3 regions of the Nocardioides sp. FY1077 genome follow, and region 2 is predicted to be linked to each of the others. Evidence: predicted binding sites of a transcription regulator. Region 2 holds the regulator's gene; each other region holds the start of a gene.
What was found. The regulator LexA, encoded in region 2, represses DNA repair genes until DNA is damaged. The targets are predictions, from matches to a motif close to TCGAACANNTGTTCGA.
Positions count from the first base shown of each region.

Region 1 (9,797 bases), 1.0 Mb from region 2:
CAGCCGCGAGCGCACGCTGCGCGACGACATCGGGTCGCCCTGGCGCTCGTTGGTGACGCGGTCGGGACGCCGGGGCGGCGTGCGCGGCGGGGTGCGGACCGGGCGGTCGGTCACGCCGGACGCCGGCGGGGCGACCTGGTCGCCCTGGTCGCCCTGGACACCGTCGGTGTCGTCGGCGGGGCGCGGCACAGCCGGGGACGTCGGGGCCGCGCGCTCCTCGCTCACAGCGTCAGTCTAGTCGCCCGTGACGGTCATCAGCGTCGTGACGGGGAGGTCGCCGAGTGCGTCGCGCCACGACAGGAACGCGAGGTCCATCAGCACCGCCACGCCGACCACGGTGCCGCCGCACTCCTCGACCAGCTGCTGGGTCGCACGAGCGGTGCCGCCGGTGGCGAGCACGTCGTCGACCAGCAGCACCCGGTCGCCCGGGGCGATCGCGTCGCGGTGGATCTCCAGCGTCGCCTCGCCGTACTCCAGCGCGTAGGACACCGCGTGGGTCTCGCGCGGCAGCTTGCCGGCCTTGCGCACCGGGACGAACCCGGCGCCCAGCGCCAGCGCCACGGGCGCGGCGAAGATGAACCCGCGGGCCTCCATGCCGACGACTTTGTCGACGGCCTTGTCGGCGGCCGTCCCACCGGCGCCGAGCGGGCCGCGACCGGCCGTGGCCAGTGCCGCCACCACGGCGCTCAGGCCGTCGTGGTCGGACAGCAGCGGGGTGATGTCCTTGAAGACCACCCCGGGCTGCGGGTAGTCCGGCACGTCGAGCACCAGCCGCGCGAGCGCGTCGCGCGCGGGGGCCAGGGGGTCCTCCCCCGGCGAGGTCACTTCTTGCCGCGCTTGGAGCGGGTCTGCCGGGTGGGCTGCTGGCGCCCGGACGACGGGCTCTCCCCCACCGGTCCGCGCGAGGGCGGCACGACCCGGCCGCGGCCGACGGCCTCCGAGGCGCGCGGCGGGGCGACGTACGGCGTGGCGCCGCTGAGCCGCGGGCGGTCGCGGTCGACCACCGGCGCGGGACGCGAGTCGCCGGCGTCGGGGTCCTCGCTGTCGACGGGCTCGTCCTCGACCGGCATGTCCTCGGCGAAGCTCGGCACGGCGGCGTACGGGTCGGCGGCCTCGCGGGCCCGCGCCCGGGCCCGCTTCTCGGCGAGCCTGACCTCGGTCTCGCTGGACTTCATGTGCACCAGCAGGCGCGGCGCGAGGAAGATCGAGGAGTAGACACCGACGGCCATGCCGACGAACTGCGACAGCGCGAGGTCCTGCAGCGAGCTGGCGCCGAGCTGCACGGTGCTGACGTAGAGGATCGCGCCGATCGGGATGAGCGCGACGATCGCGGTGTTGATGGAGCGCACCAGCGTCTGGTTGACCGCGAGGTTGGCGGCCTGGGCGTACGTCGCACGGGTGCGGGCCATCTCCTTGTCGGTGGTGTTCTCGCGCACCTTGTCGAAGACCACGACGGTGTCGTAGAGCGAGAACCCCAGGATGGCGAGCAGGCCGGTCACCGCCGACGGCGTCACAGGGAAGCCCGAGAGCGCGTAGATGCCGATCGTGATGGCGATGTCGTGGCCCAGCGCCACGATCGCGGCCACCGACATCTTCCACTCGCGGAAGTAGGCCCAGATGAACAGCACGACGAGGATCAGGAAGATGACGACGCCGAGGATGGCGCGCTTGGCGACGGTCTCGCCCCAGCTCGGCCCGATCTCGGTCTGGGAGATCTCGTCGCCGGAGGCGCCGGTGACGTCCTCGACCACCTGCAGCAGCTCGTCGCTGCCCTCGGCGTCGAGCACCTCGGTCTGCACGATCAGGGCGCCGCGGCTCGAGGTGGTGACCGACGGGTTGTCGGCGCCCTCGATGCCGGCGCCGGCGATCTCCTCGCGCAGCTCGTCAGCGGCGCTCTGGGTGGACGACGCCGCCGGGACGTCGACGTCCAGCTGGCTGCCGCCGGTGAACTCGACGCCGAAGTTGAGCCCCTTGAGCAGCACGATCGCGACCGCGGCGGCCACCAGCAGCAGCGACGCGAGGTACCACGGGGTGCGCTTGTGGACGAAGTCGATCGAGCGACGGCCGCCGTAGAGGTCGTTGCCGAGCCGTGAGAACTTGCCCATCAGGCCTTCCCTCCTGCCGTCGCCGGGACCTGGTCCATGCCGAGGGTCTCGGTGCTGAGGCCGGAGAGCCGGCCACCGCCGTTGAAGAACTTGTAGCGCGCGAGGTAGGACACCATCGGCTTGGTGAACCAGAACAGCACCGCGAGGTCGATCAGCGTGGAGAGCCCGAGCGCGAAGCCGAAGCCCTTCACCACACCGGTCGCGAAGATGTAGAGCACCGCGGCCGAGAGCAGCGAGACCACGTTGGCCGCGAGCCGGGTGACCTTGGCGCGCTTCCAGCCCGACTCCACCGCGACCCGCATCGACTTGCCCTCGCGCATCTCGTCACGGATGCGCTCGAAGAAGATGATGAAGGAGTCGGCGGTGACACCGACAGCGATGATCAGGCCGGCGATGCCGGGCAGGGTGAGGGTGAAGCCCGCGCCGGCGCCGAGCAGCAGCACCATCGCGTAGGTGATCGCGGCGGCGACGGCCAGCGAGCCGACCACCACCAGGCCGAGGCCGCGGTAGTAGAGCAGGCAGTAGAGCATCACCAGCAGCAGGCCGGCGGCGCCGGCGTAGATGCCGGCACTGAGCTGGCTGCCGGCCAGCGAGGGGCCGATGGTCTCGACCGAGGTGTCGCCGAAGGAGATGGGCAGCGAGCCGTACTTCAGGCTGGTGGCCAGGCTGGTGGCCTCGGCCTCGCCGAAGCTGCCGGAGATCTGGGCCTCGCCGTTGAGGATCGGGCTGTCCACGCCGGGGGCGGAGATGACGCCGCCGTCGAGGACGATCGCGAACTGCCGGCCGTTGGTGAACAGCTCCTGGGAGATCTCGGCGAAGCGGTCGGTGCCGGCGCCGTTGAACGACAGCGTCACGGCCCAGCCGGCCTGGCCCTGCGGGATCTGCGCGGCGGCGTCCTCGAGGTCGGTGCCCTCGATCATGGCCGGGGAGAGCAGGTACGGCACACCCGCGTCGTCGCAGGTGATCAGCGGGGTGGCCGGGTCGTCGGTCATCGCCTGGCCGTTGCCCTCCGCGGGGCACTGGTAGGCGTTGAACGCCTCGACGCAGGCCGGCGTGGGGTTGGTCGCCCAGGTCAGCGGCTCGGCCAGCGTGGGGTCGTCGGCGGCCGCCGCGACACAGCTGTCCATCGCGGCGTTGGCCGGCGACGCGCCGTCGGACGGGGAGGCGCTGGCGCTGGGGTCACTGCTGGCGCTGGGGTCGCTGCTGGGGTCGGCGCTGGGGTCGGCGCTGGCGGACGGGGACGTCGACGGGCTGGTGGTGTCGGAGGTGCCGGCGCGCTGGGCGAAGCCGGGGGCAGGACGGTTGCTGCCCTGCTCGGCGCCGCCCTGGTCTGCGCCACCCTGGTTCGCGCCGCCCTGGTCACCGCCCTGGCCGGTCTGCCCGCCCTGGGTGCCGCCCTGGTTCGCCCCGGGGGCCCCCACCGACGGCACGTCGGAAGGGATGCCGGTCTGGCCTTGCGCGGCGGTGCCGCAGGCGAAGCCGGAGACCGGGCTGCAGGCGACCACGCGGAAGCGCAGCTGGGCGGTGCGCTGCACGGTGTCGACGAGCTCGCTCTGGTCCTCGCCGGGCACCTCGACGGTGATGTTGCCGTCGGAGGCCACGACCTCGCCCTCGGTGACGCCCTGCCCGTTGACGCGGTCGTCGATGATCTGGCGGGCCTCGTCGAGGTTCTCCTCCGACGGGTCGCCGTCGGCGATCAGGATGATGCGGGTGCCGCCCTGCAGGTCGAGCCCGAGGGCCGGCTTCCAGGTGCCGGCGAGGGCGGTGAGCCCGTAGAGGATCGCCACGCCGAGGAAGAACACCACCAGGGTGCGTCCGGGGCGGCCGGTCGCTCGTGCCATGTCAGATCTCCTCGGGCTCGCCGCGCCCGTCCCGCTCGCGCGGGTCGGTGGGGTCCGTCGTGTCGGTGGTGGGGTCGTGGGCCGGGACGACGGAGCCGATGGCGCCCCGGACGACCCGGATCACCACGCCGGGGGCGACCTCGACCGCGACGTGCTCGTCGGTGATGTCGCGCACGGAGCCGAAGACACCCGAGGTGAGCATGACCTCGTCACCCACCCCCAGCGAGCCCTGCATGCGCTGCAGCTCCTTCGCGCGCCGCGCCTGGGGCCGGATGATCAGCAGCCAGAACACCAGCGCGATCAGGACGATCGGCAGCAGGTTGACGAGCGTCGACACGACGGAACCTCTCGAGCAGGGAGTGGGGTGGGCGGCCCACGACGACCAGGACGATGTCCCGGGGGGCCGACCGACGGCAAAGTGTAACCGTGGCCCAGGCCACGGAGCGCACCACCGTCACGGGGGTGTTGCGACGCGGGCCACGGGGGGTGCCACGACAGCGCGCGGCACCGCGGTCACTCGGTGAAGAGGGCCTCGTCGACCCCGGGCGCCGCCGTCGTGGGCGGCACCAGCCCGAGGTGGCGCCACGCCGCCGGGGTGGCCACGCGCCCGCGCGGCGTGCGGGCCAGGAACCCGTTGCGCACCAGGAACGGCTCGGCGACCTCCTCGACGGTCTCGCGCTCCTCCCCCACGGCCACCGCGAGGGTGGACACGCCGACCGGGCCGCCGCCGAAGCGCCGGCACAGGACGTCGATGACGCCGCGGTCGAGGCGGTCGAGGCCGAGCTCGTCGACCTCGTACAGGTCGAGGGCGGCGCGGGCGACCGGCAGCGTGACGACGCCGTCGGCGCGCACCTGCGCGTAGTCGCGCACCCGGCGCAGCAGCCGGTTGGCGATGCGCGGGGTGCCGCGCGAGCGCGAGGCGATCTCCGCCGACCCCTCGTCGGTGAGCTCGACGCCCAGGAGGCCCGCGGAGCGGTGGACGATCAGGTCGAGCTCGTGGGGCTCGTAGAACTCCAGGTGGGCGGTGAAGCCGAACCGGTCGCGCAGCGGACCGGGCAGCAGCCCGGCGCGGGTGGTGGCGCCGACGAGGGTGAACGGCGGGATCTCCAGCGGGATGGCGGTGGCGCCGGGGCCCTTGCCGATGATCACGTCGACCCGGAAGTCCTCCATGGCCATGTAGAGCATCTCCTCGGCCGGGCGCGACATCCGGTGGATCTCGTCGATGAACAGCACCTCGCCCTCGTTGAGGCCCGAGAGGATCGCGGCGAGGTCGCCGGCGTGGGTGATCGCGGGGCCGCTGGTCAGGCGCAGCGGCGTCGACATCTCGTGGGCGATGATCATCGCCAGCGTCGTCTTGCCGAGGCCGGGCGGGCCCGAGAGCAGGACGTGGTCGGGGGCGCGGCCGCGCAGGCGGGCCGCCTCCAGCACCAGGCCGAGCTGGTCGCGCACCCGCACCTGCCCCACCACCTCGTCGAGGCTGCGCGGGCGCAGCGCCGCCTCGACGGCGCGCTCGTCGGCGTCGGCGTCGGCGGTGGTCAGCGAGCGGAAGTGGGCCTCCTCGGCGGCCTCGAGCTCGTCCTCGTGCACGTCAGGCCCTGCTCAGGCTCTGCAGCGCGGCGCGCAGCAGCGACGGCACGTCGGGGGTGGTGCCGGGGTCGGGGGCGACGGCGTCGGCGGCGCGCTCGGCGTCCTTGGCCGACCAGCCCAGCCCGACCAGGCCCGTGGTGACCTGGTCGCGCCACGCGTCGACAGCGGGCACCGGCGTCGCGGTGGTGCCCTGGCCGGGGGCACCGATGCGGTCCTTGAGCTCGAGGATGATGCGCTGGGCCCCCTTCTGCCCGATGCCCGGCACCCGGGTCAGCGTCTTGACGTCCTCGCCGGCCACGGCCCGGCGCAGGTCGTCAGGGCTGAGCACCGCGAGCATCGCCTGGGCCAGCTTGGGCCCCACGCCGGAGGCGGTCTGCACCAGCTCGAAGCAGGTCTTCTCGTCGTCGTCGAGGAAGCCGAACAGGGTGAGGGAGTCCTCGCGCACCACCATGCTGGTGGGCAGCGTGGCGGGCTGGCCGAGCCGCAACGAGGCGAGGGTGCCCGGGGTGCACAGCAGCTCGAGGCCGACCCCGCCCACCTCCAGCACCGCGCTGGACAGGGACACCGCGGCCACCTGGCCGCGCACGAACGCGATCACGTGAGGCTCCTGGTGGGTCGGGTGCGGGTCGCGGGCCGGGTGGTGGGCCCGGTGGTGGTCGTGGGTGCGGCGCGGCGCTGGGAGGCGACGGCCGCGTCGAGGCGGGCCTGCGCGCCACCGCGCCAGATGTGGGTGATGGCCAGGGCCAGGGCGTCCGCGGCGTCCGCGGGCTTCGGCAGCACCTCCAGACGCAGGATGCGCACCACCATCGCCCCCACCTGCGCCTTGTCGGCGCGGCCGTTGCCGGAGACCGCGGCCTTCACCTCGCTGGGGGTGTGCAGCGCCACCGGCAGCCCGCGCCGGGCGGCGCAGACCATCGCGATGCCGCTGGCCTGGGCGGTGCCCATCACGGTGCTGACGTCGGAGCGGGCGAAGACCCGCTCCACCGCCACGGCGTCGGGCCGGTGCTCGTCGAGCCAGGCGTCCACGCCCTTCTCGATGGTCACCAGCCGCTCGGCCACCGGCAGGTCGGAGGACGTGCGCAGCACGCCGACGTCCACCAGCGACAGCGGCCGCCCCACCGAGCCCTCGACCAGGCCCATGCCGCAGCGGGTCAGTCCGGGGTCGATCCCGAGCACGCGCATCCGTCGCCTTCCGTCGAACATGTGTTCGTCCCACGCTAACCGCGGGTGCCGACGTACGGCGCCGCGACACGCGGGCGCGTCCTCGGGGTCGGGCTCGGCGGGTCAGGCTGGTCTCGACACGTCGGTCGCGGCCTCGCAGGCTCGGCCGCGCTCCTCGCTCGACCACCGGCGACGCCTGCCCCGCCTCGCAGGCTCGGCGGGTCAGGCGTCTTCCAGCTCGGCCATCACGGTGTCGGGGACGTCGAAGTTGGCGTAGAGGTTCTGCACGTCGTCGAGGTCCTCGAGGACGTCGACGAGGCGCAGCATCTTGGCCGCGGCGTCCTTGTCGAGGGCCACCTGCATGTCGGGCACGAAGGAGGCGTCGGCGGAGTCGTAGTCGATGCCGGCGGCCTGCAGGGCGGTGCGCACCGCGACCAGGTCGGTGGACTCCGAGACGACCTCGAAGGCCTCGCCCAGGTCGTTCACGGCGTCGGCGCCGGCCTCGAGGGTGGCCTCGAGCACGTCGTCCTCGGTGACCGTGCGGCCCTCCTGCTCGGCCGGCACGACCACGACGCCCTTGCGGTTGAACAGGAACGACACCGAGCCGGGGTCGGCCAGCGAGCCGCCGTTGCGCGACATCGCGGTGCGCACCTCCATGGCGGCGCGGTTCTTGTTGTCGGTGAGGCACTCGATGAGCATCGCGACACCGGCGGGGCCGTAGCCCTCGTACATGATCGTCTGGTAGTCGGCGCCGCCGGTCTCCGCGCCGGAGCCGCGCTTGACCGCGCGGTCGATGTTGTCGTTCGGGACCGAGGACTTCTTGGCCTTCTGGATCGCGTCGAACAGCGTCGGGTTGCCGGTGACGTCACCGCCGCCCATGCGGGCCGCGACCTCGATGTTCTTGATCAGCTTGGCGAACATCTTGCCGCGCTTGGCGTCGACGACGGCCTTCTTGTGCTTGGTGGTCGCCCACTTGGAGTGCCCCGACATGCGATCCCTCTTCCTCCGTCGACTCCGCGCCCGGCGTCAGCGCGAGCGTGCGTGCGTGCTGGGCGACCGTGTCCAGGAACAACCCGTGGACGCGGGCGTCTCCCCCGACCTCGGGGTGGAACGACGTCGCCATCAGCGGTCCTTGGCGGACCGCGACGATCCTACCCACGGCCGGCCCCTGCCCGACACGGGCGAGCACCTCCACCGCGGCACCGGCGTCCTCGATCCACGGCGCCCGGATGAAGACTGCGTGCACCGGGGCGTCGAGGCCGCTGACCTCCACCTCGCCCTCGAACGAGTCGACCTGGCGGCCGAAGGCGTTGCGGCGCACCGTGACGTCGAGCCCGCCGAGCGTCTCCTGCCCGGGGGCGGCGTCCTCGACGCGGTCGGCGAGCAGGATCATCCCGGCGCAGGTGCCGAGCACCGGCAGCCCGCCCGCGATGCGCGCGCGCAGCGGCTCCAGCAGGTCGAAGGCCCGCACCAGCCGGATCATCGTGGTCGACTCCCCGCCCGGCACGACGAGCGCGTCGACGGCGGCCAGCTCCTCGGGACGGCGCACCGTGCGGGCCTCGACGCCGAGCGCGGCGAGGGTCGCGACGTGGTCGGCGACGTCGCCCTGCAGGGCCAGGACGCCGACGACGGGGGTGCTCACCCGGGCGATGCTAGGAGGTGGCCGGCCGGACGCCGCGGGCAGGCCTCGGGCCCGTCCCCGGCGCCGGGTGGTCCCGAGCGTAGTCACCCGCGTGGTCCTGCGCGTGGTCCTGCGCGTGGCACAGTTGCGGCCGTGCGACCGAGGCCACGAGACCCGCGCGTCCTGCCTCACCGGCCCCGCCCGTCACCGCGCTCGGCGCAGTCCCCCGGTCGTCGGGTGAGAACCGCTGCCGCGCTCGCGCTCCTGGCACTGCTCGGCCCGACGGTGTCGTGCGCCGAGGAGCAGCCCGCCCGGCCACTGGCCTCGACGGGCGGCACGCCCTCGCCCGGCGCGACAGCACCGACGGCCACCCCCGACGCCGGGAACACCGGCGCCACCGACGACCAGCCCGGAGCAGCAGCGGCGACGGCGTACCGCGCCTGGATGGCCGCGCTCGAGGCGCGCGACCCGGAAGCGGCCTGCGCGCGCCACGCGCCGGGGTTCACCATCGAGCTGCGGCAGCGGGCGATCCTGCTCGGGCGGGCGGCGCAGGGCGACCCGTGCCCGGTGTTCGTGGACGTGCTGTGGAGCGAGCCGACCGAGGCCCTCGCCACCGCGGCCGGCGCCGTGGAGGTCACCAGCGCCACCGCGGAGCGGGTGCTGCTCGCGGTCGACCTGGCCGACATCGACCAGACCGTCACGATGACGTACGCCGACGCCGCGTGGCAGGTCGCCGACACCGGCCCGCGCGGCGACGCCGCGGCGGGCGAGGGGGTCACCGACCGGTGGGTGGCCCGCTGGTGCGACGTGGCGCTCGGCAGCGACCGCGCGGCGGTGGTCGCGGTGATGGGCGAGCCGTCGGGCGCCTACACCGTCGCCGACGGTGGCGAGCCGCAGCTCTACTGGGCCGCCCGGCCCTACGACTTCCGCGCCTACCTCGACGAGCGCGGCCGGGTGCTCGACCTGGTCGGCGACTACGACGCGCTCGGCGCCGCCGACCGCGCGCGGCTCACCTGCCCCGAGCTCCGCTGACGCGCACCCCGGCGCAGCGAGCCGAGGGGACGAGGGTCACCAGCCGCGCTCGGCCAGGCGGTGTGGCTGCGGGATCTCGTCGACGTTGATGCCGACCATGGCCTCGCCGAGGCCGCGGGAGACCTTGGCGACCACGTCGGGGTCGTCGTGGAAGGTGGTGGCCTTGACGATGGCCTCCGCGCGCTGCGCGGGGTTGCCGGACTTGAAGATGCCCGAGCCCACGAACACGCCCTGCGCGCCGAGCTGCATCATCATCGCGGCGTCGGCGGGGGTGGCGATCCCGCCGGCGGTGAACAGCACCACCGGCAGCGCACCGCGCCGGGCCACCTCCACGACGAGGTCGTACGGCGCCTGCAGCTCCTTCGCCGCGACGTACAGCTCGTCGGGCAACAGCGAGGAGAGCCGACGGATCTCACCGCCGATGGTGCGCATGTGCATGACCGCGTTGGA
Region 1 is NZ_JBZWDB010000003.1:99,791-109,587, forward strand. It holds gene AC4OR8_RS10020 (adenine phosphoribosyltransferase) at 235-801, opposite strand; gene secF (protein translocase subunit SecF) at 822-2,105, opposite strand; gene secD (protein translocase subunit SecD) at 2,105-3,946, opposite strand; gene yajC (preprotein translocase subunit YajC) at 3,948-4,283, opposite strand; gene ruvB (Holliday junction branch migration DNA helicase RuvB) at 4,460-5,533, opposite strand; gene ruvA (Holliday junction branch migration protein RuvA) at 5,535-6,131, opposite strand; gene ruvC (crossover junction endodeoxyribonuclease RuvC) at 6,128-6,715, opposite strand; gene AC4OR8_RS10055 (YebC/PmpR family DNA-binding transcriptional regulator) at 6,917-7,684, opposite strand; partial or broken gene pdxT (pyridoxal 5'-phosphate synthase glutaminase subunit PdxT) at 7,743-8,336, opposite strand; gene AC4OR8_RS10065 (hypothetical protein) at 8,553-9,347, shown strand; gene pdxS (pyridoxal 5'-phosphate synthase lyase subunit PdxS) at 9,384-9,797, opposite strand, start outside.
Region 1: ruvC (crossover junction endodeoxyribonuclease RuvC) is a predicted target of LexA. The motif match lies at 6,729-6,744, and genes of this name have one in related genera.

Region 2 (9,797 bases):
AGCCCCTTCGACTACGGCCAGCAGGCGATCCTCTACGTCGCGCGCCACCTGCCGCCCCCCGGGCGCGACGGGCTCGGCGCCGCCCAGCTCGACGAGATCGTCGACCTCGTCGACGCCGCCAACGGGCGCACCCTCGGGCTGTTCTCCTCGCGCCGCGCCGCCGAGGCGGCCGCTGAGGTGGTGCGCGAGCGGCTGCCCCACCTCACCACCCTGGCCCAGGGCGACGCCCAGCTGCCCGAGCTGGCCAAGCAGTTCGTGGAGGACCCCCACACCTGCCTGTTCGGCACGCTCAGCCTGTGGCAGGGCCTCGACGTGCCCGGCGAGACCTGCCAGCTGGTGCTCATCGACCGCATCCCGTTCCCACGGCCCGACGACCCGCTGATGAGCGCCCGGCAGAAGGCCGCGGACAAGGCCGGCGGCAACGGCTTCATGCAGGTCGCCGCCACCCACGCCGCGCTGCTGATGGCGCAGGGCGCGGGTCGTCTCATCCGCACCACCACCGACCGCGGCGTGGTCGCGGTGCTCGACCCGCGCCTGGCCACCGCCCGCTACGGCAGCTTCCTCAAGGCCAGCCTGCCGCCGATGTGGACCACCACCGACCCCGCGGTGGTCCGCAAGGCCCTGGCGCGCCTCGCCGCCGGCTGACCCCACCGGGCCGTGCGCCGGTCGAGCAACCAGCAGCGCCGGCGACCAGCGTCGCCGAGACCTCCGCGGCCCGCACTCAGACCCGGGCGCGCCCCTCGTAGAGCCGCGAGCCCGACGCGAGCCCGAAGAACGACGCGACCGTGGGGGCGACGTCGATGGTGCGAGCGTGGGCCGAGGAGGCCTGGCGCCGCGGCACCCGGGGGTGCCCGCCGCCGACGAAGAACGGGATCGCCCGGGTGGCGGGGTGGCCGTGGTTGCCGGGGATCGGGTTCGAGGTCATCGGGTCGGGGTCGCTGAAGCGCCAGCCGGCGCGGCAGAACACCACGACGTCACCGGCCTCCGGGCCCAGCCGCAGCCACTCGGCGCGGCGGTCCCAGGCCTTCAGCACGCCCTCCACCTCGTCGGCGATCGCGCGGATGCGACGTACGGCCTCGGCTCGCTGGCCGGCGGGGCCGGTCCAGTAGACGAGGTCGGCGCCGCCGTTGTCGGCGATCACGAACTTGCCGGCCAGGAACGGGTCGGCCTCCAGCGGCGCCTGCAGCGACACCACGTCGGTCGGCGTCGACCAGTCCATCGAGTGGTCGGCGAGCACGACGACCATCGAGTGCTCCCAGCGACCCGACGACTTGAGCTCGTCGACGAACTGCCCGACGAGCGCGTCGGTGGAGGCCAGCGCCGTACGACGGGCCAGCTCCAGCGTGGTGCCGGTGAGGTCGGAGTGCCCGAACCGGTCGATGTCGCCGAGGTTCACGAACATCAGGTGGGGGTCGAACTCCTTGAGCATGTCGAGCGTGGCCTGCATGGTCGCCACGTCGGGGGCGTAGCCGGCCACGGGAATGATCGGCATCGGCTCCCAACGGTGGGTCGCCCGCTCGCCGAAGACGCCGTAGAGGTACTCCTTCGACAGCACGGTGCCGGTGGTCAGGCCGCTGCGGTTGAGCCGCTCGATCACCGTCGGCACCCGGATGTCGGAGGGCCGGTCCATGTCGCGGATGTCGCCGAGCTCGCGGTCGTAGATCGCGTTCGCGGGCACGCCGGTGCGGTCGGGCCGCTGGCCGGTCATCATCATCACGTGGTTGGGGATGGTCTCCATCACCGGCATCGACGAGGCCCGCGGGAACCGCAGGCCCGCGTCGCGCAGCGCGCGGAGGTTGGGGGTGAGGCCGCTCTCGATCTCCTCGGGACGGCACCCGTCGACGACCAGCACGTAGGCGCGCTTGCGGGTGCTGGCGGCCGCGGCGGCCGCGGAGGACGCCGCCCCGGCGAGGCTGGAGAACAGCAGGCCGGAGGCGCCGGCGGTCAGCATCGTGCGCCGTCCGGTGCGGGCCTGGGCGAGGCCGCGGGCGAAGGGCCGGTCGGCACCGGCGACGTCGGTGGTGGGGCAGGCGCCGTCGTGGCGCGTCGAGCCGCACATCAGACGTCACCCACCGGAGCGTCGACGCGCTCGACGAGGTTGCTGTTGGCCGGGGTGGCGTACGACACCGACCAGGTGATGGGGGTGTCCCGGTCGTCGCGTTCACCGATCACGAACCAGTCCATCTGCGCCCGCTTCGCCGTCACGTCGAGGACCGAGAAGCCGTGGTCGTCGAAGTTCAGGTACTTGATGTGGCGGTTGTTGGCCTTGATCGTCTCCTCCACGGCCAGCGAAGTGGTGCGCGGCGGGGTGCCGGTGATGTCGTTCAGGTTGTTCGAGGTGACCGAGGTGCACACGAACTCCACGCCGACGGAGTCGCCGACGGCGGGGTAGGTCGACGGGTCGAGCGGCAGCTCGCAGGCCCACCCGGAGTGGATGTCGCCGGTGAGGAAGACGGTGTTCTTCACCTGGTGGTCGCGCAGGTGCTGGAACACCTCGCGGCGGTCGTCGGTGTAGCCGTCCCACTGGTCGACGTTGTACGGCGCACCGTCGCTGGGCAGCAGCCCGGTGACGTCGTTGACCGGCTGCACCAGGTCGTCGGGCAGGTCGGCGAACGTGACCGGCGCGATCATCACCGGGTTGCCCACGAGCTTCCACTGCGGGCGGTGGTCGCGGCTCAGGGAGTCCTTCAGCCACTCCATCTGCTGGCGTCCGGTGATGGTGCGGTCGGGGTCGCTGACCGCGGGGTCGACCGCAGGGGTGGCGACCTGCTGGTCGCGGTAGGTGCGCAGGTCGAGCATGCTCAGCTCGAGCAGCGAGCCGAAGCGCAGCCGGCGGAACAGGCGGGCGCCGTCGCGCAGGTCGGCGGTGCCGTCCATCCGCAGCGGCATCCACTCGTCGTAGGCGCGGTGGGCGCGGGCCCGACGGCGCAGGTAGTCGCCCTCGCCGCCCTCACCGGTGCCGGGGGTGTGGTTCTCGGCGCCCTTGCGCCACTGGTCGTTGGTGACCTCGTGGTCGTCCCAGGTCACGATCCACGGGTAGCGCGCGTGGGCGGCCTGCAGGTCGGGATCGGTCTTGTACTGGGCGTGACGCTGGCGGTAGTCGGCCAGCGACACCATCTCCCGGGCCGGCACGTGCGCCCGGACGTCGACGTTGTCGTTGCCCATGCCGTACTCGCCGGGCCCGTACTCGTAGAGGTAGTCGCCGAGGTGCAGGATGGCGTGGAGGTCGTCGCGCTCCGCCAGCCCGCGGTAGGCGGCGAAGTACCCGGCCTGCAGGTTCGCGCACGACACCACGCCGAAGCGCAGGTTGCCGGGCTTGGCGAAGCGGGCCGGGGCGGTGCGGGTGCGCCCGGTGGGGCTGACCTGGTCGCCCAGGACGAAGCGGTAGTGGTACCAGGTCGCCGGCTCCAGGCCGGTGGCGTCCACCTTCACGGTGTGGTCACGGCCCGGGCCGGTGCCTACCCGCCCGCGGCGCACGATCCTGCGGAACCGGTCGTCGGTCGCGACCTCCCAGCGCACGCTCACCGACGGGCCGCGGCCCGAGCCCGGTGTCGCCGCGACGGTGGGGGTCACCCGGGTCCACAGCACCACCGCGTCGGGCGTGGGGTCGCCCGAGGCCACGCCGTGCCGGAACACCCGGCCACCCGCACGGAGCGGAGCGTCGGGCTCGGACGCCGTGGCACCGGCCGTCGTCGTGGCGGCGGGCAGGCCTACGGCGACGGCACCGGCTGCGCCCGTGGCGAGCAGCGTGCGTCGATGGGGTCGCAGGTCGACCTGGGCGTCGGCGGGCGACGAGGAGGGGCGGTCAGGGGTGGTCACGATCCATTCAACGACGCGCCGTCACCCGCGTCATGGCCGCAGGCGGGTGGCCACCAGGTGTTCACCCGGGAGCCACCGGCACGCCGTGACCAGGCGGGGGCTCAGCCCCGGACGGCGCGGCCGGCCACCGTGAAGCGCAGGTCGTCGTCTCGCGAGCGGCCCTGGCAGGAGAAGCCCGCTTCGGGGGCCACGCCGCACCGGTAGCGCCTGCTGGCGTTGACCAGGGTGACCTCGACCTGGCGCACGGCCGCAGCGGAGAAGCCGGTGTTGACCCGGCCGTCGCCGTCGGCGCCGAGCCGGAGCAGCCGCGTGGTCGGCCGACCGCTGGTCGGCACGACGGTGAGGGCGACCTCGGTGCCGCGGGCGCTCACCGGCAGGTCGAGCGTGAGCGCGAGCTTCCACCCGGTGTCGAGGCCCGCACCGGGGGTGAACCGGTGGGTGGCGCTGCTGAGGTGGTCGAGGCGCACGGTGCGGCGCCCGGTGGAGCGCTGTGTCGGCGACAGGGTGGCGCTGCGCCACAGCGGGGCGGTGGGGTAGCGCTGCGCGGAGCCCTCCTCGTAGGCCAGGCCGGGGCGTCGGTTGTCGGCGGCGAAGCGGGCGTAGGCGTCGCGCAGTGCGACATCCCGCTCGCCGAGCGCACCGGCCACGGCCTGCACCGAGTACTCGTCGGGACCGCCGACGGCGCTGTCGGCGCGCTCCCAGGCGCGGCGGACCAGCGAGGGGAGCTCGCCGGTGCTGGCGGGCAGCGCCTCGGTGAGGTGGCGGAAGAAGATCCAGTCGCCGTATACCCGCAGGTCGCTGTCACCGTCCATCGAGGCCCGCGGTCGGCCCAGCGGACCGGAGCGCAGGTAGGTGACGTTGTCGTCGACCGCGTCGTAGACCTCGTCCTCGGCCCAGGTGGCAGTGGCCTCGATGAACCACCCGTCCTCGTCGGCGTCGTAGGCGAACTGCACGGCGTGGAAGTACTCGTGGGCCGCGGTGACCTGCAGGTTCTCCAGCGGGGTGTGCGCCGGGAACTGGCCCGAGCGGAAGTCGTTGTCGAGCACGCAGTACGCAGGCACGTCAGCGGCGCGTTCCCCGGTGGGGATGGCCCGGTCGGAGGTGCAGTAGCCGTAGATGCTGTCGCCACCCACATCGACCAGGTAGACGTCCGTGAGTGGGCTCCCGCCCTTGGCGCCGTCGGGCTTCGGGGCCCGGTAGCCCGCGGCCACGTAGGTGTCGTGCACCTTCTGCAACGTGGCGAGCGTCGTGTCGACGTAGGCGGGCACGGTGCTGACGTCCTCGTCGTCTGCCACCTTGTCGGAACTGCGCTCGACCCAGTGCACGCAGACGTTCGTGCTGCACGTGGAACCGGGTTCGCCAGCGCTGGCGCTGTAACCGGAGCCAAACGGGTCGGCTGTGCCGTCACTGGGCCGCGCGAGGTAGCTGCGCGCCGTCGCGCGGTCGGTCGGCGACAGCGCGGGCAGGCTGCGGGCGAGGTCACGCAGGGCCTCGGTGGCCTCGACGTCGGGGTCGGTCGCCGGGGTCGCGTCCGGGTCGAGGAGCTCCTCGACCGTCTCCAGCGCCTCCGCGGCCTGGGCCGGGGTCACCTCGCCGGTCGCCTCACCGACTACCTCGACGGCCTCGCTCGCTGCACCGCCAGCAGGGGCGTCGACCGGGTCGGCCGCGGCCGGCACCAGCAGTCCCGCGCCCAGGGCGAGGGCGGCGAGGGGGGCGAGCAGGACGGAGGGGGTGCGACGCACGCGGGCTCCCGGGGGTGGGGGACGAGCAGGACGTCCAGCGTCTCACGCGTCACCGACAGCGCCGACTCGGCGGATCCGCACGCGACACTGGGCCCGTCGGTGGTCCGACGGGCCCGGCGCGACGCGGGTGGGGCAGCCCCGGAGCGGGACGGGGCCCGCAGCGGTGGGCCCCGGTGGAGCGGGTCAGACGCGGCGCAGGACCGCGGTGACCTTGCCCAGGATCGTGGCGTGGGTGCCGTCGATGGGCTCGAAGGAGTCGTTGTGGGGGAGCAGCCAGACCTGGCCGTCCTTGCGCTGGAAGGTCTTGACGGTGGCCTCGCCGTCGATCATCGCGGCGACGATCTCGCCGTTGTTCGCGGTCGGCTGCTGCCGGATGACGACGTAGTCGCCGTTGCAGATCGCGGCGTCGATCATCGACTCACCCGACACCTCGAGCAGGAACAGCTGACCGTCGCCGACGAGCTGCTTGGGCAGGGGGAACACGTCCTCCACCCGCTGCTCGGCCAGGATCGGGCCACCGGCGGCGATGCGGCCGACGACCGGCACGTACGTCGCCGCGGGCATCGCGTCGCCCACACCGGTCTCGTCGAAGGACGACTCCTCCGCCGCGGAGATCGAGCGGCGTGCGGCGAGCACCTCCGGCAGGAACACCTCGAGCGCACGCGGGCGGTTGGGGTCGCGCTTGAGGAAGCCCTTCTCCTCGAGCACCTTCAGCTGGTGGGCCACGCTGGAGGTGCTGGTCAGCCCCACCGCGTTGCCGATCTCGCGCATGCTCGGGGGGTAGCCCCGCTTCTCGATCGCGTCGCGAATCGTGGCCAGCACGCGCAGCTGGCGCGGGGTCAGGCCCGTCGCGTCGGGAGCACCTTCGGGGAACTCGGACACCGTGCCCCCCACCTCGTTCGTCGCCATCGTCCACCTCTCTGCTCCGGCACGGCTGGCGCCGGCCCGGTCCTCGTGCCCCGCCCGGGTGCGTGGGTCCGGGTGGAGGTCGTGCGTCGCCCGGCGGGGGCGACGTGCCTCACCCTGCCAGTCGCGCCGGGCGACTTCAAACACCTGTTCGAACGGCGTGTCGCGCCCGTCCCCGTCGCCGGCGCGGATCCGGTCGAACATCCGTTCGTCTGGACCCTTGCGCGGTGTCGAACACCTGATCTACTCTCGCTCATGTGTTCGATCGAACGTGTGGTCGACTCGGCCACTCCAGGCGGTCCGCCAGGACTGTCGGTGGCGCCCGTTAGACATCAGCGTGACCGACCGAGCCCCACCCGAGGCCGACCGCCACTTCCCCAGGAGGTCCCCATGAGCACGATGACCCTGCACCCCGTCCACGCCCCGACCGTGCGGCTGACCCGCCGCGGCCGACTGGTCGTGTTCACGCTCTCCCTGCTGGTCGTGCTCGCCGTCGGGGTCTGGCTGGCCGCCGGCTCCGTGGCCACCTCCCAGGCCCAGCCCACCGAGGTCATCACCGTCGGCACCGGTGACACCCTGTGGGACATCGCGGCCGCCACCTCCGCCGACGGCGACCTGCGTGGGGCGATCGCGGAGATCCAGACCCTGAACGACCTCGACGGCGGCCTGGTGATCGCCGGCCAGCAGCTGCGGGTCCCCACCAGCTGATCCACCCGCCGGCAGCGCCACGCGCCCGGCCACTGACCTCACCAGCCGCTTCGACCCCGGCTGGTGAGCTGGGGAAGACGAGGGGCGGGCCCATCGGGCCTGCCCCTTTCCTGTCCCCCGGGAGCGAGCAACGACCGCAGCGCTCGGTGGTTGAGGAGCGAGCGCAGCGAGCGTCTCGAAACCACCGAACCGACGACCAGGCCTCAGCGCGAGGCCCGCCGCCCACCAGGAGCAGTGGCGGGACCACCGTCCGCGTCGTCCGCGTCGTCCCCCGAGGCCGGCGACCCGCCGGACGGGGGAGCGGTGATCCCCAGCGCCCGCAACAACCGGGCGACGAGCACCAGTCCGACGAACAGGCACGCGACGGCCCCTAGCGAGGCCAGGGCGAGGAACCACCACGCGCGGACGTCGCCGTCGCGGGCGGTGGTGCCGAAGTCGATCGCGGCGTACACGAGGTAGCCCCACGCCACCACCGACAGCGTGACGGCGAGGGCGAGCAGGAGGAGTCGCGGCTGGAACGTGCGGGGCGGCTTGGCGGCTCGGCGCGAGCCTGCTCGTCTCCCCGCGCTGCTCACCGGGTCATTGTGTCCGACGTGCCCGCCCGGCGCAGCGGGACGCGCAGGTCGGAGCGGGAGATCAGGAGGCGTCGCGCCCGCCACCACCGCTCGGCCGCCCGGCGGAGCGGCCTGGACGCCCGCGACACGCCCGTGACGGACCTGTCCGGACCGCCGGGCGAGCGGTCCGCGGCGCGCTGACCTGCGGCTTTGCGGCGGCAGCGAAACGCCCGGCGCGCGACTCGCCGAACAGGTTGCGCCCTGCCCTCGACGGGCGTACGGTTCCCTACATCTAGTAGTTACACCGGTGTAGTTATCCACATCTAGTGCACAGGCCAGGGGTGGAAGCCCCACAGGTCGAAGCGTGTTCTACACAGGAAGAGCCCGGTTATCCACACCGACTGCACACCCCCACGGGGTGTCGGGTCGGTGCGGGGCCGCCAATGAGGGAGAGGAGGACCCGTCGTGCACTGCCCGTTCTGCCACCACGCCGACACCAAGGTCCTCGACTCCCGCGTGGCCGAGGACGGCGGGTCGATCCGTCGACGTCGCCAGTGCCTGGAGTGCAAGGAGCGGTTCTCCACCGTCGAGCTCATGCAGCTCGCCGTGGTGAAGCGCTCCGGTGCCACCGAGCCGTTCCACCGCGACAAGGCCGTCGCCGGCGCCCGCAAGGCCTGCAAGGGCCGTCCGGTCACCGAGCACGACCTCGCCTGCCTGGGCCAGGCCGTCGAAGACACCGTGCGCGGTCGCGGCCAGGCCGAGGTGCCGGCCCACGAGGTCGGCCTGGCCATCCTCGCGCCGCTGCGCGAGCTCGACGAGGTCGCCTACCTGCGCTTCGCGTCGGTCTACAAGGCCTTCGAGTCCGCCGAGGACTTCGAGGCCGAGATCGCCGAGCTGCGCACCCAGCGCGCCGAGCAGCTCACCGAGCTGGTCGACGGCGCGCCCACCCCTGCCCCCACCGGGTAGGGCCCACAGACCGCCCGGCAGGTGGTGGGGAAGCCACCTGCCGGGCGCACCACCTCTTCCCCGGGGCCCGCCCACGCGACCCCGTGACTGTCGGTGGTCGCCGCGACCATGGACGTCGCCCCCCGCACCACCGCAGCGCCACCCCCCGCACGCCACACACCGCGCCCCGCGCACCGCCGAACCAGGGAGACCAACCGAATGACCGAGACGATGAGCGGCGCCCAGACCGGAGCCGCGTCCGCAGGCAAGGGCCTCAGCTTCGAGCGGGTGTTCAGCACCGCCGGCGTGCACCCCTACGACGAGCTGACCTGGGAGCGCCGCGACGTCGTCCAGACCAACTGGAAGACCGGCGCGACCGTCTTCGAGCAGAAGGGTGTCGAGTTCCCCGACTTCTGGTCGGTCAACGCCTCCACCATCGTCACCACGAAGTACTTCCGCGGCGCCGTCGGCTCCGACGTGCGCGAGCAGAGCCTCAAGCAGCTCGTCGACCGGGTCGTCACGTCCTACCGCAAGGGCGGCGAGGACAACGGGTACTTCGCCAGCCCCGCCGACGCCGAGGTCTTCGAGCACGAGCTGACCTGGCTCCTGGTCCACCAGTACTTCTCGTTCAACTCCCCGGTCTGGTTCAACGTCGGCACCCCCTCGCCCCAGCAGGTCTCGGCGTGCTTCATCCTCTCCGTCGACGACTCCATGGACTCGATCCTGAACTGGTACAAGGAGGAGGGGTTCATCTTCAAGGGCGGCTCCGGCGCCGGCCTCAACCTCTCCCGCATCCGCTCCTCCAAGGAGCTGCTCTCCTCCGGCGGCACCGCCTCGGGCCCCGTGTCGTTCATGCGCGGCGCCGACGCCTCCGCCGGCACCATCAAGTCCGGTGGCGCCACCCGCCGCGCGGCGAAGATGGTCGTCCTCGACGTCGACCACCCCGACATCGAGGAGTTCGTGGCGACCAAGGCGCGCGAGGAGGACAAGATCCGCGCGCTGCGCGACGCCGGCTTCGACATGGACCTCGGCGGCGAGGACATCACCTCGGTGCAGTACCAGAACGCCAACAACTCCGTGCGGGTCTCCGACGAGTTCATGCGCGCCGTCGAGGACGGCACCG
Region 2 is NZ_JBZWDB010000003.1:1,136,546-1,146,342, reverse strand. It holds gene AC4OR8_RS15045 (ATP-dependent DNA helicase) at 1-645, shown strand, start outside; gene AC4OR8_RS15040 (alkaline phosphatase family protein) at 722-2,059, opposite strand; gene AC4OR8_RS15035 (alkaline phosphatase D family protein) at 2,059-3,819, opposite strand; gene AC4OR8_RS15030 (MXAN_6640 family putative metalloprotease) at 3,921-5,561, opposite strand; gene lexA (transcriptional repressor LexA) at 5,745-6,470, opposite strand; gene AC4OR8_RS15020 (LysM peptidoglycan-binding domain-containing protein) at 6,858-7,175, shown strand; gene AC4OR8_RS15015 (hypothetical protein) at 7,379-7,750, opposite strand; gene nrdR (transcriptional regulator NrdR) at 8,195-8,695, shown strand; gene AC4OR8_RS15005 (vitamin B12-dependent ribonucleotide reductase) at 8,894-9,797, shown strand, end outside.

Region 3 (9,797 bases), 730 kb from region 2:
CCCAGTCGTCGGTGAACGACGCAGTCCAGTCGGCCCAGCGCGCGCCGAGGCCGTCGCCGAGCTCGTCGAAGGCGCGCACCTGCGGGGCCCGGCCGACCGGCAGCCGCAGCCGGGAGCGGTCGGCGAAGCGGTGCTCGCGCACCAGGTCGAGCGGCACCAGCTCGAGCTCGCGCTCCAGCGGGCGGCCCGACTTGCGGAACAGGTCGCGCAGGGCGGCCGGCAGCAGGGTGGAGGTGGGGCCGGCGTCCCAGGTGAACCCGTCCTGGTGGCGCGCGGCGAGGGCGCCGCCGAGGTGGGTCGAGCGCTCGAGGAGGCTCACCCGGTGGCCGAGCTTGGCAAGCCGCACGGCCGCGGCCATCCCGCCGTACCCCCCGCCGACCACCACCACGCGCGCCATGGGCAGACCCTAGGCCCCGGTAGGTCGGCGCCGGGCGGCGCTCACCGCGTCGGCTCGAGACCGGTGACGGCGTCGCCCACCCGCACCGTGCCGGAGGTCAGGGCCCGCAGCACCGAGCCGCCGCGCCGACGCAGCGCCGCGGCGCCACCCGGGCCGATCGAGCGCTCCATCAGCGCGCACGGCGCCGCCACCCGCACGACCTCGAGCTCCACCTCGCCGACCCGCACCCGGTCGCCCGGGGTGGTCGGCACCCGGCCGTGGCTGACCGTCACGGTGCGTCGGGTCGCCGCTGCCGTAACCGGCGCGCCCAGGGCCGCTGCGGCCTCGGCGAGCGCCTCGGCCGACTGCACGGTGACGTGGCGGTGGCGGCTGCCGTGGAAGCGGTCGCCGACGACGCCCGCCCCCGCCTCGACCCGGACCTCGTCGCGGGGCTCCATCGGGGCGTGACGCTGCGGGGCCACCCACAGCTCGGTGACCACGGGTCCGGGCCCGGCGGCGGCAGGGCGGGCAGGCTCGAGGTCGGGGGCCTCAGGGGCCCTCGACATCCACCGGGCTCCCGCCGGTCATCTCGACCAGCTCGTCGTACGTCGTGGAGAACACCGCCGCCGGGTGGCCGGCCGCGGCCCACACCACGGGGTGCCGGCTCAGCCAGGTGTCGACGTGGGTCGGGACGCGCTCGGGGTGGCCGACGGGGGAGACCCCGCCGATGACCTGGCCGGTGTGGCGGCGCACGAAGTCGGGCGTGGCCCGGCGCAGCCGGGGCGTGCCGAGGCGCCGTGACACCGCGGTCGTGTCGACGCGGTGGGCGCCCGAGGTCAGCACCAGCACCGGTGCGCCGTCGGCGTCGAAGAGCAGGCTGTTGGCGATCGCCCCCACCTCGCAGCCCAGCGCCTCGGCGGCCAGGGCGGCGGTGTGGACCGCGGCTGGGAGCACCACGACCTCCCCGCGGCCGCCGCGGGCGCGGTGCGCCTCGCGGAATCGGGTGATGCCCAGGTGCTCGTGGTCCATGCCCCGACCCTAGGCGCCCGCGCGGCGGACGTGGCAGTCCCCGGCGCGCTCGCGCCCCGGGTGGCCCGGTCGCGACCCCGTCGGACGCCCGTCGGGCGCCCGTCTGGGACGATGCTGGCGATCAGGGTCGTGACGGACGGAGGAACGAGATGGTGCGCCAGCAGCCGAGGTCGTTGCGGGTCGCGGTGGCGCTGCTGACGCTGCTCGTGGTCGTGGGCGGGGTGACCACCGTCCTCACCGGCCTGCTGCGTGACGAGCTGATCCTCAACTGGGCCGAGGGCAGCCGCTCGGCCCAGGAGATCCTGCAGACCCAGAGCCTGGAGCAGTTCAAGGCCGAGGAGCCGATCGTCATCCCGCAGTTCTTCCAGGTGGCGGCGGTGCTGTTCGTGGTGATGGCCATGCTGCTGGCCGTGCTGGTGGTGTTCCTGCGCGACGCCCACAACTGGGCCCGGCTGAGCCTGACGGCGGTCGTCGTGATGATCGCGGTGGCCACGATCGGCGGCATCCGCATCGACCCGCCGGCGGTGTTCGTCGCGATCTCCTACCTCGCCCTGGTCGTCGACGCCGGGGTTCTCGCCGCGCTGTGGCACCGCGACACCAACGCGTTCATGCGCGGCGACGTCCGGCAGCCGGCCTGACGCCGACCGGCCCCGCCCGCCGGGCGCGCCCGCCCGGTGCACAGCCTGAGCGGCCTCAGTCGTCCAGCGGACGCTTGAGGCCGAGGTGCGTGGCGGCGTACCCCAGCCGCTCGTAGAACCGGTGGGCCCCGGTGCGGCTCGTGTCGGTGGTCAGCTGGGCCAGCACGGCTCCCCGCTCGCGGCCCCAGCGGTGCGACCAGTCCAGCAGCGCCGCGCCGAGGCCGGTGTCGCGCGCTGACGCGGCCACCCGCACCCCCTCGACCTGCAACCGGGTCGCCCCACCGCGCGCGAGGCCGGGCAGGAGGGTGAGCTGCAGGGTGGCCACCGCGGCGCCACGGGGCTCGCGCACCACGACGAGTAGGTGCCGGTCGTCGGCGTCGACGGCGGTGAACGCCGCCTCGTACGGCGCGAGGTCGTCGAGCTCGCGGGTGGCGCCCAGCGGGTCGTCGCGCAGCAGCGCCACGATCTCGGGCAGGTCGCTGCGCGTGGCGCGCGCGACGGTGTGGCGGGTGCCGGCGACGTCGAGGTGGTCCATGCCCGAGTGTCCACCGCGACACCGGGGCGGGACCACGCCGGGTCCCGACCGGCCCCGCCCGGCCCGGTCGAGTGCGGCGCGTCCTCGCCCTTGACGCGCTGTCGGTGCGGCGGTGTACCTTCGTCCTGTGTTCGAACGCGTGTTCGAACACTGCCGGCGGGGGCGACCTCGACCCCCGTCCCCGCCGGCACCCGCCCCGGAGGCGGGGCGCCCGGGGTCGGTGCGGGTCGACGAGACGAACGAGGTGGACCATGACACGAGACGACGACCCGATCGAGGTGCGCACCGCAGCGGTGGCGGGCGCGGAGGCCCCCGAGCAGTTCCTGTGGCGCGGGCGGGTGTGGAAGGTGCGGGCGGTGCTGGCCCGCTGGCTCGACGCGCCGTGGTCGCAGCACCGCTGGCAGGTGGAGGCGGGCTGCGGGGCCGGGCGCGAGCGCGAGGTCTTCGAGCTGGTGCACGACACCACCGACGGTGGCTGGCGGCTCACCGGGTCGGCCGACCCCACCGGGTCCGCCGGGTCCGCCGACCTCGCCAGGTGCGGGGGCCGGTGATGGCCACCTCGCGTCGCTCGTCGGTGCCGGCGCCGCAGCCCCACCCCTACGCCCTCTCGGCGACCACCCACTCCTACCTCGCCCGCGCCGCCGAGTCGCTGCAGGAGGCGATGACCTCCACCGAGGTGCCCACCCGCTACGCCTGCGCCCACGTCAGCGCGCTGCGGGCCGCCGCCGCGCTGCTCGCGGCGCGGGCCCAGCCCGCCCCGGCGCGGCGGCGCCCGCAGAAGAACGCCTGGGTGCTGCTCACCGAGGTCGCCCCCGAGCTCGCCGAGTGGGCCACCTTCTTCGCCGCCGGGGCCGCGAAGCGGGCGGCGGCCGAGGCCGGCTCGCGCCGCGCGGTCACCGAGCGGGAGGCCGACGACCTCGTGCGCGACGCCGACCGGTTCCTCGGCGTGGTCGAGCAGTCGCTCGGGCTGGTGCCCCACGCGGCACCCGCCGAGCGCATCGCCCGCGCCGGCTGAGGTCGCCCACCCGTGCCCCACCTGTCCCCGCCACCCGCCCCCGCCGGGTCGAGGCGGCGCGGGCGCTCGCAACCGGGCGCCCAGCGCGGGGCACCGGGGCCCGGGGAGCGCCACCGGAGTCCCCTAGGGTGGGCCGCATGGCACCGACCGAGCGGCCCGGCGAGCGTCCCCCCGAGCGACCCGGCGAGCGGCGGGGCGCCGCCCGCACCGCCGTGGTGTGGGAGGCGCTGCGCGGCGTCCTCGACGACGGCGGCCCCGGTGGCCTCGACGTGCTCGACATCGGCGGCGGCACCGGTGGCCTCGCCGTGCGGGTCGCCGAGCTCGGCCACCGCGTCTCGGTGGTCGACCCCAGCCCCGACGCGCTCGCCTCGCTCGCACGCCGGGCGCGCGAGCGCGGGGTCGAGGTCTCCGGCCAGCAGGGCGACCTCTCCACGCTGCCCGACGTGGTCGCCGCGGCCAGCGCCGACGTCGTGCTGTGCCACGGCGTGCTCGAGGTGGTCGACGACCCCGCGGCCGCGCTGGCGGCACTGCAGGAGGCGATGCGGCCGGGCGCGACCCTCAGCCTGCTGGTGGCCCAGCGCCACGCGGCGGTGGTCGCCCGCGCCATGGCCGGGCACTTCGGCCAGGCCCTCACCCTCCTCGACACCACCGCCGACCAGCCGCTCAGCGGTCGCTCGGGACGCCGCTTCACCCACGACGAGATCGTCGACCTGCTCTCCGACGCGGGGCTCGCGCTGTCGTCGGTGCACGCCGTGCGGGTCTTCGCCGACCTCGTCCCCGGCTCGCTGCTCGACCTCGAGCCGGGCGCCGCGGCCGCGCTGGTCGAGCTGGAGCGGGCGGTGTCACGACGTCCGGAGTACCTCCCGCTCGCCACGCAGCTGCACCTGCTCGCGCACTGACGACCCCGGGGCCCTGAGCGGCGCCGTCGGCGGGTCCCGCGCCCGAGGACGGGCGCGGTCGTGGTGAGCGGCGCCCCGGACGTGGCGACGCCCATCCTCCACGTCGACATGGACGCCTTCTACGCCTCGGTGGCCACGCGCGACCGCCCCGACCTCCAGGACGTCCCGGTGGTCGTCGGCGGCGGGCACCGCGGGGTGGTGCTCTCGGCCAACTACCTCGCCCGCGGCTTCGGCGTCCGCTCGGCGATGCCGACCGCCCGGGCCAAGCGGCTCTGCCCGCAGGCGGTGGTGATCCGACCCGACTTCGCGGTCGTGCAGACCGTGTCGGCGGCGGTGATGGAGAACTTCCGCCGGGTGACACCGCTGGTGGAGGCGATGTCGCTCGACGAGGCGTTCCTCGACGTGCGGGGCGCGGTGCGCCGGCTCGGCCCGCCCGAGGCGATCGCCGAGCGGCTGCGCGCCACGATCCACGACGAGCAGGGCATCACCTGCTCGGTGGGCGCGGCCGCGTCGCTGTCGGTGGCCAAGCTGGCCAGCCGCCGCGCCAAGCCCGACGGCGTCGTCGTGGTGCCCCCCGACGAGGTCACCGCGTTCCTGCACCCCCTCGACGTCGGTGAGCTGCACGGCGTGGGGGAGAAGACCCGCGCGATGCTCCACCGCCACGGCCTGGTCACCGTGGGGCAGGTCGCCCACACCCCGCTCGACACCCTCCAGCGCACCGTCGGCACCGGCCTCGGCGCCCACCTCCACCAGCTGGCGTGGGGCACCGACCGGCGCGAGGTGGTCACCCGCCGGGCGCCCGGCTTCGGCGGGGGCGACCCCGAGCGGTCGATGGGCGCCCAGCACACGTTCGGCCGCGACGTCGACGACCGCGACGTCGTGCTGCGCGAGCTGCTCCGGCTCACCGGCACCGTCACCACCCGGATGCGTGCTGCCCGGATGGCGGGGCGCACCGTCGCGATCACCGTGCGGTTCACCGACTTCACCACGATCAGCCGCTCGCGCACGCTGGGCGAGCCCAGCGACGTCACCCAGGACGTCTACCGCGCTGCGGCCGGCCTGTTCGACGCCCTCGGCACGCCGCGGTCGCGGCTGCGCCTGGTCGGGGTGCGCGTGGAGGGGCTGGTGCCGCGCGGCAGCGTGCACCACCAGCTCGAGCTGGGGGAGCGCGAGCACGGCTGGTCGGAGGCCGACCGCGCGGTCGACCGGGCCGCCCGCCGCTTCGGGTCGGCCGCGGTCCGACCGGCCAGCCTGCTGGGGTGAGCCGCGCCCGGCGCGGGCGTGGCACGGTGAGCAGGCCGGTGTGGTGGACGGCCCCGCTCACCGGCACAGCAATTTGTGCACGCGCCTACCGTGACGCACATCGCCTGCCTAGACTTGTCATGACGGCGCGAGCCGTCGACGAACCGGTCGACCCTGGAGGATCCCGTGCCACTCTCCGAAGAGGAGCTGCGACTGCTCGAGCAGATGGAGCGCGCCCTCTCGGAAGAGGATCCGAAGTTCGCCTCCACGCTGCGCGGCACGTCGCTGCGCCGCTCCGCGCGCCGCCGCGCCATCCTCGCCGGCGTCGTGTTCCTGCTCGGCATCGTGGTCCTGATGACCGGAGTGGTCACCCAGGTCTACCCCATCGGGATCGTGGGCTTCGTCATCATGCTGGCCTCGGCGACCATCGGGCTCAACGCCGTCAAGGGACAGCAGGCCGCTGCGGCCGCCGAGGTGCAGGGCGGGGGCGCCCACCCGGCGTCCGGCTTCACCGTCATCGAGGGCGGCCGCTCGGGCCGTGGCCGTTCCAAGGCCCGCTCGACCCGCCGCCCCCGCAAGTCCGGCACCTTCATGGAGCGCACCGAGGAGCGCTGGCGCCGCCGCCGCGAGGAGAACGGCGGCTTCTGAGCCGCCTCTCCAGCTCCTGACCGCACCGCTCCTGACCGCGCCGCGCGCAGGCCGGTCCGAGGCCGTTCACCCGACCTCACCGACCGGTGCTCGCGCCCCCGGTCGCTCAACCGGGGGCCGGTGCCCGGTGCCCGGTGCGGCCGACCGTTGGCGGCCGCACCGTTGACCGCCTCTGAACGGGCGGCCGACGGCCGGGTCAGCGCACCTCGTCGACCACGGCGACTGACGGGCCCCGCGGGGTGGACAGCAACGACGACGGGGTGGCGGTGGCCGCAGGGGCGCCACGACGGCGGGGCGAGACCACCGAGCGCGGCCACCAGTGCGCCCGGCGTCGGGCCCGCGGTGACACGCCCGCCTCGAGCGCGGCCAGGCTGACGGCGGCGTCGGCGCGCAGGGCGTCGTCGGAGGCCACCGCCGCAGCGGCGCCGCCCCGCGCGTAGCGCAACCGTTCCAGCGAGCCCACGACGCGGGTGGTGGCCAGCGCGGCCTCGGGAGCGACGCCCGACCCCCGGCGCGGCCGGTCGAGCGGCGCGGCGTCGGGGTCGCCGTACCAGCCGACCAGGGTCGTGCCGGTGTGGCGCAGCGAGCGCTGGTCGGGCCAGGGGTGGCCGAGGTCGACCGCGGTGGCCCGCAGCTCCTCCCACACGCCCTCGGGTCCGCCGGCCAGGCGCACCTCGCGGCGGCGGGTGCGCAACGCACGGGGGAGCACGAGGCCCACCGCGAGCAGCGCCGCACCGGCGAGGCCGCCACCGACGGGTGCCCACGGGAACCCGCCGGCCTCGTCGTCGCCGCCGCTGTCGGCCTCGGCGCCCTCCGGGAGCACCGGGTCGGTGCTCGGCACGGGACGCGGTGCCACGGTGGCGGCCGGCTCGCGGGTGGTCGAGGCGTCGTCGCTCGGCTCCTGCTGCGGCTGGGGGACGTCGGCGGTGTAGCCGGGGGAGTCGCCCGAGCGGTCGGGCGGGGTCGGCTCGAAGCGCACCCAGCCGGAGCCCGCGATGTAGAGCTCGGGCCAGGCGTGCAGGTCGTAGGCGCTGTACTCCCAGGTGGCGGGCGCGACCTCGTCGGGTCGCAGGAAGCCCACCGCGACGCGGGAGGGGATGCCGAGCTGACGTGCCATCACGGCCATGGCCGAGGCGAACTGCTCGCAGTAGCCCACCCTGCCGCCGGGGGCGTCGGTGAGGAACTCCTCCAGGGCGTCGACGCCGTTGGCGGCCGAGGCCTGCTCGATGTCGTAGGTGAACTCGGAGCGGAACCACTCCTGCAGCGCCACGGCCTGCGCGAACCGGGTGGGCTGGTCGGCGGTCACCCGGGTGGCCAGGTCGCGCACGATCGGCGGCATGTCGGTCGGCAGGTCGGTGTAGGACGACGCCACCATGCCCGCCGCCGACGGCGCGGCCGCGAGCTCCTCGGCGCTCAGGTCGAGCTCCACCCCGGTCATCTCGTAGGAGAGGCCCGCGGTGTCGAGGTCGTCGGAGCTGGCCAGGAAGTCCATCGTCGACTCGTCGTAGCGCCAGTCGCCCTCGGCGGCGATCTCGCGGATCGGGGCGTAGGTCGGCAGCCAGGTCGACTGGAAGTCGTCGCCCACGTCGAGGCGGTAGTCGTACTGCTCGCGCGGGACGTCGTCGCGCACGCCCTCCAGGGCAGGCATCCGGCCGTCGGGCAGGTTGGTGGTGGGGATGGCCCGGTCGCCCGAGCTCCACTGGTCGCCGGTGAAGCGGTTCAGCACCGAGATCCGCAGGTACGACGGGTCGGGGTCGTTCGTGGCGACCTGCAGCAGCGGGACGTCGGCCTCGCGGCGCAGGTCGCGGCGCAGGTCGAGCATCGGGTTGTCGATCTCGATGTCGTCGTCGCCGTCGTCACCGCGCCCGAGGTCGAAGGCGCTCACCTGCAGGGTCGGCACCGCCAGGGGGACGACGACCGCCAGCGCGACGGCCACCCCGCCGATCACCCAGGCGCCGGTGCGGGTGGCGCCGGCGCGGACGCCGGTGCCGGGGGGCGCCGGGCGCACGGGGGTCGTGGCGTCGTGGGCCTGCTCGTCGACCGAGCGTCCCCAGCGGGTGACCTGCTCGCCCTCCTGCAGGTACAGCATCGTCATGAAGCCGGCCGCGGCCAGCACGAACACCCACCACGTCAGCTCGGTGCCGGCCAGGCCGACGGGCACCGCGTAGACCGCGAGCAGCGGCAGCCCGGCCAGCGGCACGCGGCGCAGGCCGCACGCCAGCAGGTCGACGAGCAGCAGGCACGCCAGACCGCCCCCGACCAGCAGCGGGTCGATGGGTGGGACGTCGGCCGGCACCGGGGCCCGGTACTGGTTGGAGGAGCCGACCGCGGCCTCGACGGCGCGCACCAGCTCGGCCCAGCCGACGCCGATCGGCAGCGGGGTGCCGATCAGGGCCACCGAGGAGGCCACGCCCCCGACGACGGCCTGGGCGAGCAGCACGAGCGGGAAGGGGACCCGGCCCCAGCGTGCGAACGCCCCCACCGCGGCGACCAGCAGCCCCACGACGAGCAGCGGGCGCAGGAACCCGCCGGGTGCCTCGGTGAGGCCGCGCCAGGCGAACACCGCGACCCAGGTGGTCATGGCGGCGGTCGTCGCCAGGACGAGCTCGGTGCCGAGGTGCCGGCCGGGTCGGGCGGGCGGTCGCGGCGGGGCGGAGGAGGGGGCGGTCTGGGTCACGAGGTGGCTCCGGCGCGGTGGTCGGTGGGGGCGGGTCCGGGGGAGGCGGCGCGCACGGCGCTGCGGCCCAGGGCCTGCCAGGCGGTGTCGATGCGGTCGCGCGGGCCCAGCGGCGCGGTGCGCCAGCCCTGCTGGGCCAGGCCGAGCGCCCCCGCGCCGCTGGGCGCGGCGCCGGTCCAGGCGTCCACGTCGAGGCACAGCGCGAGCGCCGAGCCCGCGCCGTGCTGGATGCGGCGCAGCACCGGCAGGTCGTGCTGCTCCATCGAGCCGAGGACGGCCACGACGAGGCCGCCGCCGCCCTGGTCGCGCAGCCAGGTCGTGTCGAGGCGCGGGGCGTGCTGCGCCTTCAGCACCGCGAGCGACTCGAGGATGGGTGCGGTGTCGAGCGAGGCCTGCCGCACGTGCCACGGAGCGGCGACGTCCTCGCCCTCGGCGGTCACCAGGCGCACCGCGAACCCGCGGCGACCGAGGTGCTCGGCGATCGAGGCGGCCGCGACCACGGCGGTCTCCAGCGACGAGGCCACGCCCTGGCCGCGGTGGCTGCGCAGCCGGTTGTCGACGAAGAGGGTGGCCCGCGAGTGCCACGGCTGCTCCTCGCGGCGCACCATCAGCTCGCCGGTGCGCGCCGAGCTGGGCCAGTGCACGCGTCGCAGGTCGTCACCTCGGCGGTACTCGCGCACCGTGACGTCCTCGGCGCTGCCGTGGGCGAAGGCCCGGGGGCGGTTGTCGCCCGAGCCC
Region 3 is NZ_JBZWDB010000003.1:402,638-412,434, reverse strand. It holds gene AC4OR8_RS11470 (phytoene desaturase family protein) at 1-397, opposite strand, end outside; gene AC4OR8_RS11465 (MOSC domain-containing protein) at 439-942, opposite strand; gene AC4OR8_RS11460 (YbaK/EbsC family protein) at 926-1,405, opposite strand; gene AC4OR8_RS11455 (hypothetical protein) at 1,558-2,043, shown strand; gene AC4OR8_RS11450 (GNAT family N-acetyltransferase) at 2,099-2,578, opposite strand; gene AC4OR8_RS11445 (DUF6504 family protein) at 2,830-3,129, shown strand; gene AC4OR8_RS11440 (SAV_6107 family HEPN domain-containing protein) at 3,129-3,593, shown strand; gene AC4OR8_RS11435 (methyltransferase domain-containing protein) at 3,731-4,492, shown strand; gene dinB (DNA polymerase IV) at 4,556-5,755, shown strand; gene AC4OR8_RS11425 (SCO2097 family morphological protein) at 5,921-6,382, shown strand; gene AC4OR8_RS11420 (transglutaminase TgpA family protein) at 6,579-8,963, opposite strand; gene AC4OR8_RS11415 (DUF58 domain-containing protein) at 9,056-9,797, opposite strand, start outside.
Region 3: AC4OR8_RS11445 (DUF6504 family protein) is a predicted target of LexA. The motif match lies at 2,710-2,725, and genes of this name have one in related genera.